One region of the Paenibacillus sp. P36 genome, then DNA from elsewhere that is predicted to be linked to it. Evidence: predicted binding sites of a transcription regulator. Region 1 holds the regulator's gene; the other holds the start of a gene.
The links. Region 1 encodes LexA, which represses DNA repair genes until DNA is damaged. Its sites were predicted from a motif close to CGAACATATGTTCG; they were not measured.
Positions count from the first base shown of each region.

Region 1 (4,748 bases):
ACAGCGCAGGACACCTTGTCCAAACCACTGTTGGGCTTTTCGTTATGCTGTATTAAGCATTAGCGATAATCGGTAAAACTTCCTCTAAGCGCGATACCTCATTCGCAGGAACAATCTCATCTCCACTTTGTAGCCCATGATGATTAATCCAAATATTGCGCATACCTACACGTCCGGAACCGAGAATATCCGTCGTCAGTTTATCACCGATCATGATACCTTCATCCGCATGAATCCCTAGAAGTTCCAGCGCATGGTGGAAAATAGAAACATCCGGTTTACCCACTCCAAATTCCCCGGAAATGACAATATGATCGAAATAGGACGTAATGGCTGGCACGCCAGCTAATTTTTCTTTTTGAAGATCAGGTGATCCGTTTGTTAGGAGGAGCAACTTGTACTTACCCTTCAATGCGTCCAGCACACGGAAAGTTTCTTCATAAACATAGGGACGATTGCGGCGTTCAGCAGGAAAAAGCTCGCCCAGCTTGTACCCCAGCTCTGCATCTTCTACGCCTAACGCGCGAAGCCCGCGAGTCCACGCTTCAGTGCGATAACCTGGTGCTAATGCTTCCAACTTGCGAAAATTCTCATTTTCACCTTGTGTGAAATTAGCCCAAAGCCCTTCAAATGGATTAATTCCAATCATTTTGGTGAATGGAAAAGGTTCATAGGATTCGTATAAAGCACGGGCTTCTTTACGAACAGCGGCTTCCAATTCTTCCGGATTCACTGCCGCGTGTTTCGCTGCTTCCACGCAAGTTGCTTCAAAAGCTTCCTGTACACTGCGGTCATCCCACAAGAGCGTATCATCTAAATCAAAAAGTACAGCCTTCAACGTCATCATTCATTTCCCCTTTGAATGTTGTTTCTATGTGAAAAAGCAACTACTCTTCGTCCGTAAACTTGATGGAATCAAGTTGAACTTTAAGATTGCCTCGGAAAGCCTCAATATATTTTTTTCTCAATTCATTTCGTTCATCGATTTCCGCATCCGATAAGCCAACGGTTTTCGCTTTACGAGCAAGCTCATTAATGCGTTCGATGGTTTTTTCCATACTGTCACTCATAGTGATCCTCCAGTTCAAAAATTCAATATGACTATTACTTTGCCATCCCTCTAGTGGAATGTCAAGAAAACAACAAAAAGAGACATAGGAATAATTCCTAGCCTCTATTCGTCTATTTCCATTCCATAGGAAAGTACTGATTAAGGGAGCAATAAAACCTGTCCTTCTTTCAAGGAGCTCGTAGTTAAATGATTTTTCGTCTTAATCTCATCTATATAGGAACGAATGTTCTCTCTATCTTTCTTATGAGCAGTCGCAATGCCCCAGAGCGTGTCCCCCTCTTGAATGACAACTTGCTCCTGGACAACTTTCTTAGTTTCAGCGTTATTTAATACACTGCTCGTCGGTGAAGACGCCGCCGCATATGCTTGTACCATGGCACCGAATGAGAACACAGTCCCCAGAATTAATGCAATAAAAAGAAATCGAATGATTGTTTTCGTATTACGTGATTTGGTTGCAATCCCTTTGGACGCGGCAGTTGATCTATGAGGTGTGCGTGAATTGGTCGTGTGTGAGTAGGCCATATACATGAATAATCATCCCCCAAACATTTGTTCTGTTTTTAGAATAACACGAACACATGTTTGAGTCAACGATTTATTCGAACTTATGTTTGTACGAACTCGGGTTCTATGTTATACTTTGGGTAATGATTCCCAGTATTGGAGTGATAACTATTGAGTAAGATTTCGCAGCGTCAACAAGCTATTTTAGAATACATTAAGAACGAAGTGAAAGATAAGGGTTACCCGCCTTCCGTACGCGAAATCGGCGAGGCTGTCGGACTAGCCTCCAGTTCAACCGTACACGGTCATTTGGAGCGTCTTGAGAAGAAAGGTTTGATTCGTCGTGATCCAACCAAACCTCGCGCTATCGAGATTCTTGGCTTAGACGGTGCCGAAACTCATTTCGCTGTTTCCGTTGCACGTGTTCCGCTCGTAGGTAAAGTTACCGCCGGGGTACCGATTACGGCGACAGAGAACATCGAAGACTACTTCCCTCTTCCAGTCAGCATGGTCGGAGATAACAATGTGTTTATGCTTAGCGTCATGGGAGACAGTATGATCGAAGCCGGCATACATAACGGTGATTATGTCATCGTCAAGCAGCAGCAAACAGCGAACAACGGTGACATCGTTGTCGCGATGACGGAAGACGATGAAGCGACGGTCAAGCGTTTTTACAAAGAGAAGGATCATATCCGCCTTCAACCGGAAAACTCTGCTTTGAAACCCATTCTACTGAAGAATGTTACGATTCTAGGCCGAGTCATCGGATTATTCCGCGATATGTAAGACTAAGAAGGACCGTCAGGTGAATCAGCCTGACGGTCCTTTTTAGGTGCGAGCGAATCCAGCTAAGGGTCTACGAAACAGGATAAGGGAACTGTAATACTCTATTTGGAGAAATATAGCCATTTTAATCTCGTAGAGGAACTACAGGTCTTTATTTGACGTCCAACAATCATTCTACCAGTGAAATCAACAAAATAGCGAACTTCAGTTCCCCTCACTAGTGGATAATGTGCTTTTTCTCGCAAATAAGGGACTATAGTTCCTCCTATAAAGACAGAAAACCGAAGGACAATTCGTCCCTCGGTTTTCTTACTAATCAAAATGCTAACGCCCAATTCCCCTGACGGAAAATAGGTTCCAAACTGCCATCCTGAAGCACACCGCCAATCTCAAGATCAGCCGTCCCGATCATGAAATCCACGTGGATCAGACTTGTGTTCCCGCCTCTTACTTTCAGCTCCTCGTTGGATAAAGAAGCCCCATCCTTCATATTGATTGGATAGCAGCTACCCAAAGCAAGATGGCAAGAGGCATTTTCATCAATGCCTGTATTGTAAAAAATCCGTTTTAGATTGGATATCGGCGAATCATAGGGAACAAGCGCGACTTCGCCTAAATAACGAGCGCCTTCGTCCATCTCCAATAACCTGGTCAAATGCTCATGGCCGACCTCTGCCTTATAATCTACGACCTTCCCGTCTTCGAACCTGAACGAAAACTTGTCAACCAATGCGCCATTCACATTCAGCGGCATGGTACTTGTTACCGTCCCATTAACGCCTGTCCGTTTGGGCATCGTAAATACTTCTTCCGTCGGCATATTCGCAACAAAGCGAATCCCTCTTGCGTTCGCTTTATCCCCGCCAAGCCAAATGTGGCCATCTGGCAGCTCTACGCGCAAATCAGTCCCTGCAGCCCGATATTGCAGCGCTGCATATTGCTTATCGTTTAGTACCTTGCGAACGCGTTTCAACTGCTCAATATGTGCACGCCATGCGCTAACCGGATCAATTTCATACACTCGATTAAAACGGAAAATAGCATCCCACATCGCATCCAACCGCTCTTCTTCAGGAAGATCCGCATACACTTTGGATGCCCAAGCAGCAGTTGGAGCTTTAATCAAGCACCAGCTGAACGTGCTCGTTCTTACATATTTTTGATACTTAGAACGTGCTGTTGCCATCGCCTTTGAAGCTCTGGAAATCATGCCAGGGTCAATACCGGCGTACAAATCTGGATCTGGCACCTTAATATTCAGAAGTGCGCCGCCATTTTCAACAAAACGCTCCAACATATCCGTGTACCACACTGGGTAGTAGTCGAGTGCATCATCATGAGCCGTCTCTAAGCGCGCACGCGTCAGGAAATCATCCTGCCAATTCACCTGCACATAGTTCGCACCAGCCTCATAAGCTTTCTTAACAATTAGGCGCGTCAAGTCCACGCATTCCATCGGTGACTCGATCATTAGGTCTTGACCTTTGGTCAAATTAACGCCAATTTTTACCACTAGTTCCGCATATTTCTCTAAGTTGACTAAAAAATTATCCATGAGTACCTGCTCCTTCGCATGAAAAAGCCCATCAGTTCAGGATTTACCTGAATCATGACGGGCTATCTTATCTAATTTTCAAACATTGCTGATGATCCTAGTATAGGGACAGATATTGATCTCTTTCCCATTGGTGAACCTGGGTGCGGTACATATCCCATTCAATTTCTTTGAGCTCATAGAAATGTGCTAAAGCATGTTCGCCAAGCGTATCACAGATCACATCATCGCGCAGCAGCTCGTCCAAAGCTTGTTTCAAGTTGAGTGGCAAGCTTGGGATGCCTTGGCTTTCTCTCTCTTCTTCCGTCATCACATAAATGTTGCGATCCGTTGGAGGAGGCAGCTGCATTTTGTTTTTGATGCCGTCCAGACCAGCTGCAAGCATAACAGCAAGCGCCAAGTATGGGTTCGCCGCTGGATCCGGATTACGAACTTCAACGCGCGTGCTTAAGCCGCGGGAAGCCGGGATACGAATCATCGGACTGCGGTTGCTCGCAGACCATGCAACGTAACAAGGTGCTTCGTAGCCAGGCACGAGACGTTTATAGGAGTTAACAGTCGGATTCGTAATGGCTGCAAAGGAACGGGCATGGCGAAGTACACCTGCCATATAATGTCTTGCAACATTACTTAAACCTAACTTGTCGGACTCATCGTAAAATGCGTTGGTTTCACCTTTGAATAAAGATTGGTGACAGTGCATACCAGAACCGTTCATGCCGAATAATGGCTTAGGCATAAAGGAAGCATGCAGACCATGCTGTCTGGCAACCGTTTTAACAACGAGTTTAAACGTTTGAATTTGATCAGCCGCTTTAATTGCAT
Region 1 is NZ_AP038372.1:3,524,858-3,529,605, reverse strand. Features, by position in the region: gene ACKTT9_RS15695 (HAD family hydrolase) at 53-844, opposite strand; gene ACKTT9_RS15690 (DUF896 domain-containing protein) at 888-1,070, opposite strand; gene ACKTT9_RS15685 (LysM peptidoglycan-binding domain-containing protein) at 1,211-1,603, opposite strand; gene lexA (transcriptional repressor LexA) at 1,751-2,368, shown strand; gene ACKTT9_RS15675 (aminopeptidase) at 2,685-3,923, opposite strand; gene glnA (type I glutamate--ammonia ligase) at 4,021-4,748, opposite strand, start outside.

Region 2 (4,748 bases), 1.3 Mb from region 1:
TGATTAGTTAAAAGGTGAATCCGCAACTTTGATGGAATCAGTTGGGCAGCCATCTTGTGCATCCTGTAGATCATCGAACAGATCTTCTGGGATTTCAGTTACCCCTTTGTTACCATCTCCATCAAAAATTACTTCTGCCAAGCCCTCATCATCGTAATCATAGATGTCTGGTGCTGTAGCTCCGCAAGCGCCACAAGCAATACAAGTATCTTTATCAACGAATGTATACTTTGCCATAGTTTAACTCCTCCTCATTTTATCCTCATTGTAAAATATAATATAAATGAGGACAAAGTTCAAACCTTAAAATTGTTCTGCCTTAAAATACCTTTCAACAAAGTCTGCGAGAGCAACAATGTCATTCAAATCAAGCTTTGGCAGGGTTGAGAACCGAGAATCCAGCGCCTCCATATCTGTTGCAATCGCTATAGGCTCGTGTTCTAGAGCTTGAATAATTTCACTCTGCTCTATTGTACGAAAGACAGCGATCTTTGGATGCTTTTCCCGCTTAAATCCTTCAACAAAAACATAATCCATGTGAGCATAAGCGTTGATTTGTTCTTGCAAGTCAGGCTTGCATTTTTTCTCATAGACATGAATAGAATCAGTAGAGATTGTTACGACAGCTTCCGCACCGGATTGCGCAAAAATTGTAGAATCTGCTCCGGATGCTTCCTTATAGTGTCCATGTGCATCATGTTTCAATACAGCGATCTGCTTGCCGCGGCGTTTCATTTCAATGACTAGTTTAGCAATCAAGGTCGTTTTGCCGCTGCCGGAATATCCGGTAAAACCGATACAATGTGCCATAATCCCCTCACTTCTCCTCTTCCTTATGAAGCGGATTATTTTTCAAATGATCCATCTGCAAGGAAGTTCCTCTTGACTTATGATTTCTAATAAAAGCAGAAGGGTCGTCACTCATCATACCAGCGGTCAGAATCGCGTTCTCGCCAAACTTATCTCGGAGTCCATCCATGATTTTATTTAAATTTTCGCGTTTTGGCTGCTTCTCGTAATCAAATAAATCAAGCTGCACGAACGTCTCTTCTTTGCTTGTTAGATTTTGCAAAGTAATCCCCAACAACCGGACCGGGTTGCCGTCCTCCCATTGATGATCATACAGTTGGCAGGAAGTTCTGTAGATATCATCCATGTGCTCCGTCGGCGTAGGCAATGTAACGGATCTCGTAATCGTCCTCATGTCCGGATCACGAATGGTGATTTGGATGGTGGACGTCATCAATTCCTGCTTCCGAAGCCTTCTTGCCACCTGATCTGCAAGATTCAAGAAAACGCGGTGAATCTCTTTTCTGTCTATATAATCCCGAGGCAGTGTTGTCGTATGGCCGATAGATTTGCTTTGCTCTTGCTCAGGGTTAACCGGCGAGTTATCGATCCCATTCGCCGAACGCTTTAGATGTGGGCCCAAAACGCCAAAATGCTTGCTTAGCAGCAGCTCGTCGCCTTCAGCCAGTTGACCCAGTGTAAAGATGCCTAGCTTTGTCAGCTTGTCCGCCGTCTTTTTGCCGATACCATATAAATAGTTGCACGGTTTGTCCCATAAGACAGTTGGCACGTCCCGTAGGCGCAGAACAGAGATGCCATTCGGTTTTTTCATATCCGAGCCCATTTTAGCTAATAATTTATTTGGTGCAACGCCAATGGAGCAGGGCAGCTGCAGCTCATTCATAATCCTTTGCTGAATTGTCCCAGCAATTTCAAGCGGAGTACCGAACTGTTTGGATCCGGTAATATCTACAAAACACTCGTCAATCGACATCGATTCGACCATGGGAGAATAGCTGTAGGCGATTTGCATAAAACGTCTTGAAAAACTGCGGTATAATTCAAAATCAGGCCGGATAAGCATCAAATCAGGGCATATTTTCAAAGCCTGTCCCACCTGCATGCCTGTCTTAATCCCCATCGATCGGGCCACATAAGAGGAAGTTACAATGATCCCTCTGCGGAGCTCCACACTTCCGGCAACTGCGATGGGTTTCCCTCTATATATGTCTGGCTCGACAGCCTCATGGACCGAACAATAAAATGCATTCATATCGATATGCAAAATAACTCTGCCTTGCTTGGGATAGTGATGCTCGACCGTCGTCATTTCACAACCCCTTCCATATTCAAAAAACTAGATGAAAGTCATTTTCAGCATACAAAAAAATATGGGTTCAAGCAAACGCATTTTTGAGTTATGATGTCTTTACCCGTAATATTATGTTATAATCGTAAATTATACATTAGCGCTTTAAAGCAAGCATATTAACCTACACATACGTATCCAAGTCATTTTTGCTAGCTTTTGAAGGAGGAACCCATGCCAACATCAGTCAAAATCTTCGACACTACCCTACGAGACGGAACTCAAGGAGAAGGCATCAGCTTATCTGTTGAGGATAAAATTAAAATTGCCCGAAAGCTCGATGAGCTTGGGGTTCATTATATTGAAGGCGGATGGCCGGGCAGCAACAGCAAAGACATCGAATTCTTTGAGCGTGTCCGCGATATGAAGTTCACCAATGTCAAGATTACCGCCTTCGGAAGCACAAGACGCAAAGATTCCGTTGCTTCAGACGATATTAATCTGAACAGACTTGTTGAATCAGGTGCGCAGGTAGCAACCATCTTCGGGAAGTCCTGGGACTTCCACGTGCATACAGCGATTCAAACGACACTCGAAGAAAACCTGGCCATGATCTACGACTCCGTACTTTTTTTGAAAAGCTCCGGATTAGAAGTCATTTATGATGCAGAGCATTTCTTTGACGGTTACAAAAACAATCCTGAATACGCTTTGCAAACGATCAAAAAAGCCCAAGATGCCGGTGCTGACTGGATCGTATTGTGTGATACCAATGGAGGTTCGCTCCCTGGAGAAGTAACCGCAATCGTGACCGCTGTGAAGCAGCATGTATCAACGCCTGTTGGCATTCATGCGCATAACGACTGCGAGTTAGGAGTAGCCAACAGCCTCGCTGCCGTTCAAGCCGGTGCCGGACAGGTTCAAGGTACGATTAACGGCTATGGCGAACGCTGTGGGAACGCGAACTTGAGCTCGATTATCCCTAACCTTCAATTGAAGCTGGGATACCACGTAATCACTGAGGAACAATTGAAAACATTAACACAAGTCTCCAGGTATATCAGCGAAATTGCCAACATGCATATGCCGATCAATCAGCCTTATGTCGGTAACGCTGCATTCGCCCACAAAGGCGGTATTCACGTATCTGCCATCCTTAAAGATGCAAGCACGTATGAGCACACGAAACCAGAGCTCGTCGGCAACAAACAGCGCGTCCTTGTTTCAGAGCTTGCTGGCCAAAGCAACGTGCTTGTCAAAGCGCAAGAGCTGAACTTAGACTTCGATAAAGAGCCTCAGAAAACCAAACAAGTGATCGAGAAGATCAAAGATCTGGAACATCAAGGCTACCAGTTCGAGGGAGCGGATGCGACACTTGAGCTGCTGCTGCGTGAAGCATTTGAAGGACTTGAAGAAATTTTCACTTTAGAATCATTTAAAATGCTTGTTGAGAAATCCGCGAACCAATCCGTCGTATCGGAAGCCATCGTCAAGGTTAAGGTACATGGCGAAACGATCTACACCGCGGCAGAAGGAAATGGTCCCGTCAACGCCCTGGATAACGCTTTACGCAAAGCGCTTATCCAATATTACCCGGATATCAAGAACATCCACCTATCCGATTATAAAGTGCGTGTCCTTGACGAGAAAGATGCAACAGCCGGTAAAGTTCGCGTCCTGATGGAAACGACAGACTTTAACACGACATGGAACACGCTAGGGGTATCCAGTAACATCATCGAAGCCAGCTGGTATGCGCTTGTTGACAGCTTGCGCTATGCGCTGATCAGCAGACAACGTGTTGAGCCGGCCAACAAAGAGCAGAACGAGCGACTTGGTTTGATCAATCACTAAGACTAACACACAGACAAAAGCTGCAAATTGGCCCTATAAGGCTAACTTGCAGCTTTTTTTGTCATCCCTTGATGAGACTCGCGATCTTCTTATCCAGTTCTTTTGGCGAAAGCACGTGAATAACCTCGCGGACGACGCCATTTTTATCAATCAGAAAACTCGTTGGAATCGCAACAACCCGGTACGCATCCGCGTTCGTTCCCTGCTTGTCCAACAGTACTGGAAAAGGGTATTTATACGTTTCCACGAACTTTTTGATATTCTCCATTTTATCCCCAGGCGTCACATTCACCGCATACAAGTCAAACTGTCCTTCGTATTTGTTATATACATTCACTAGATCCGGCGCTTCTTCCTCACACGGACCACACCAGGATGCCCAGAAATTAACGAGCAAAGGCTTCTCGCGCGGACCACCAATCGTGTACGCCTTTCCATCAAGCCCAGTCAAGGTAAACGCAGGGGCAAGGAAATTCACCTGAGGCGCTTGTTCTGTTGGCATTAGGGTCTGTTTATTTTTATGCTGGGCGTTTTGATAAATAGCTATCCCGGCTAATACGACGACCAATACGATTACAAATACATTCTTCTTCAAAAATGTGTTCACCTCCATTGTCTATATTATCTCCAATTCAGCTTAATTTCCAACATCGGCAAATCAACAAAGTATGCTTTCCCCAATTACGGGAAAAGTAAGTCTACCAATTGCTCTGAAAGGAATAATCAAAGTGAACAAAGTTGCAACATCCAACACCAGGACCAAAAACAGATTTAGTGACCATGCCAGCAACGGTTC
Region 2 is NZ_AP038372.1:2,262,216-2,266,963, reverse strand. Features, by position in the region: gene ACKTT9_RS10410 (ferredoxin) at 4-237, opposite strand; gene mobB (molybdopterin-guanine dinucleotide biosynthesis protein B) at 304-810, opposite strand; gene ACKTT9_RS10400 (DNA polymerase IV) at 818-2,119, opposite strand; gene cimA (citramalate synthase) at 2,333-3,952, shown strand; gene ACKTT9_RS10390 (TlpA family protein disulfide reductase) at 4,014-4,547, opposite strand; gene ACKTT9_RS10385 (MFS transporter) at 4,681-4,748, shown strand, end outside.
Region 2: a site for LexA is predicted at 2,192-2,205, ahead of ACKTT9_RS10400 (DNA polymerase IV). Genes of this name have one in related genera too.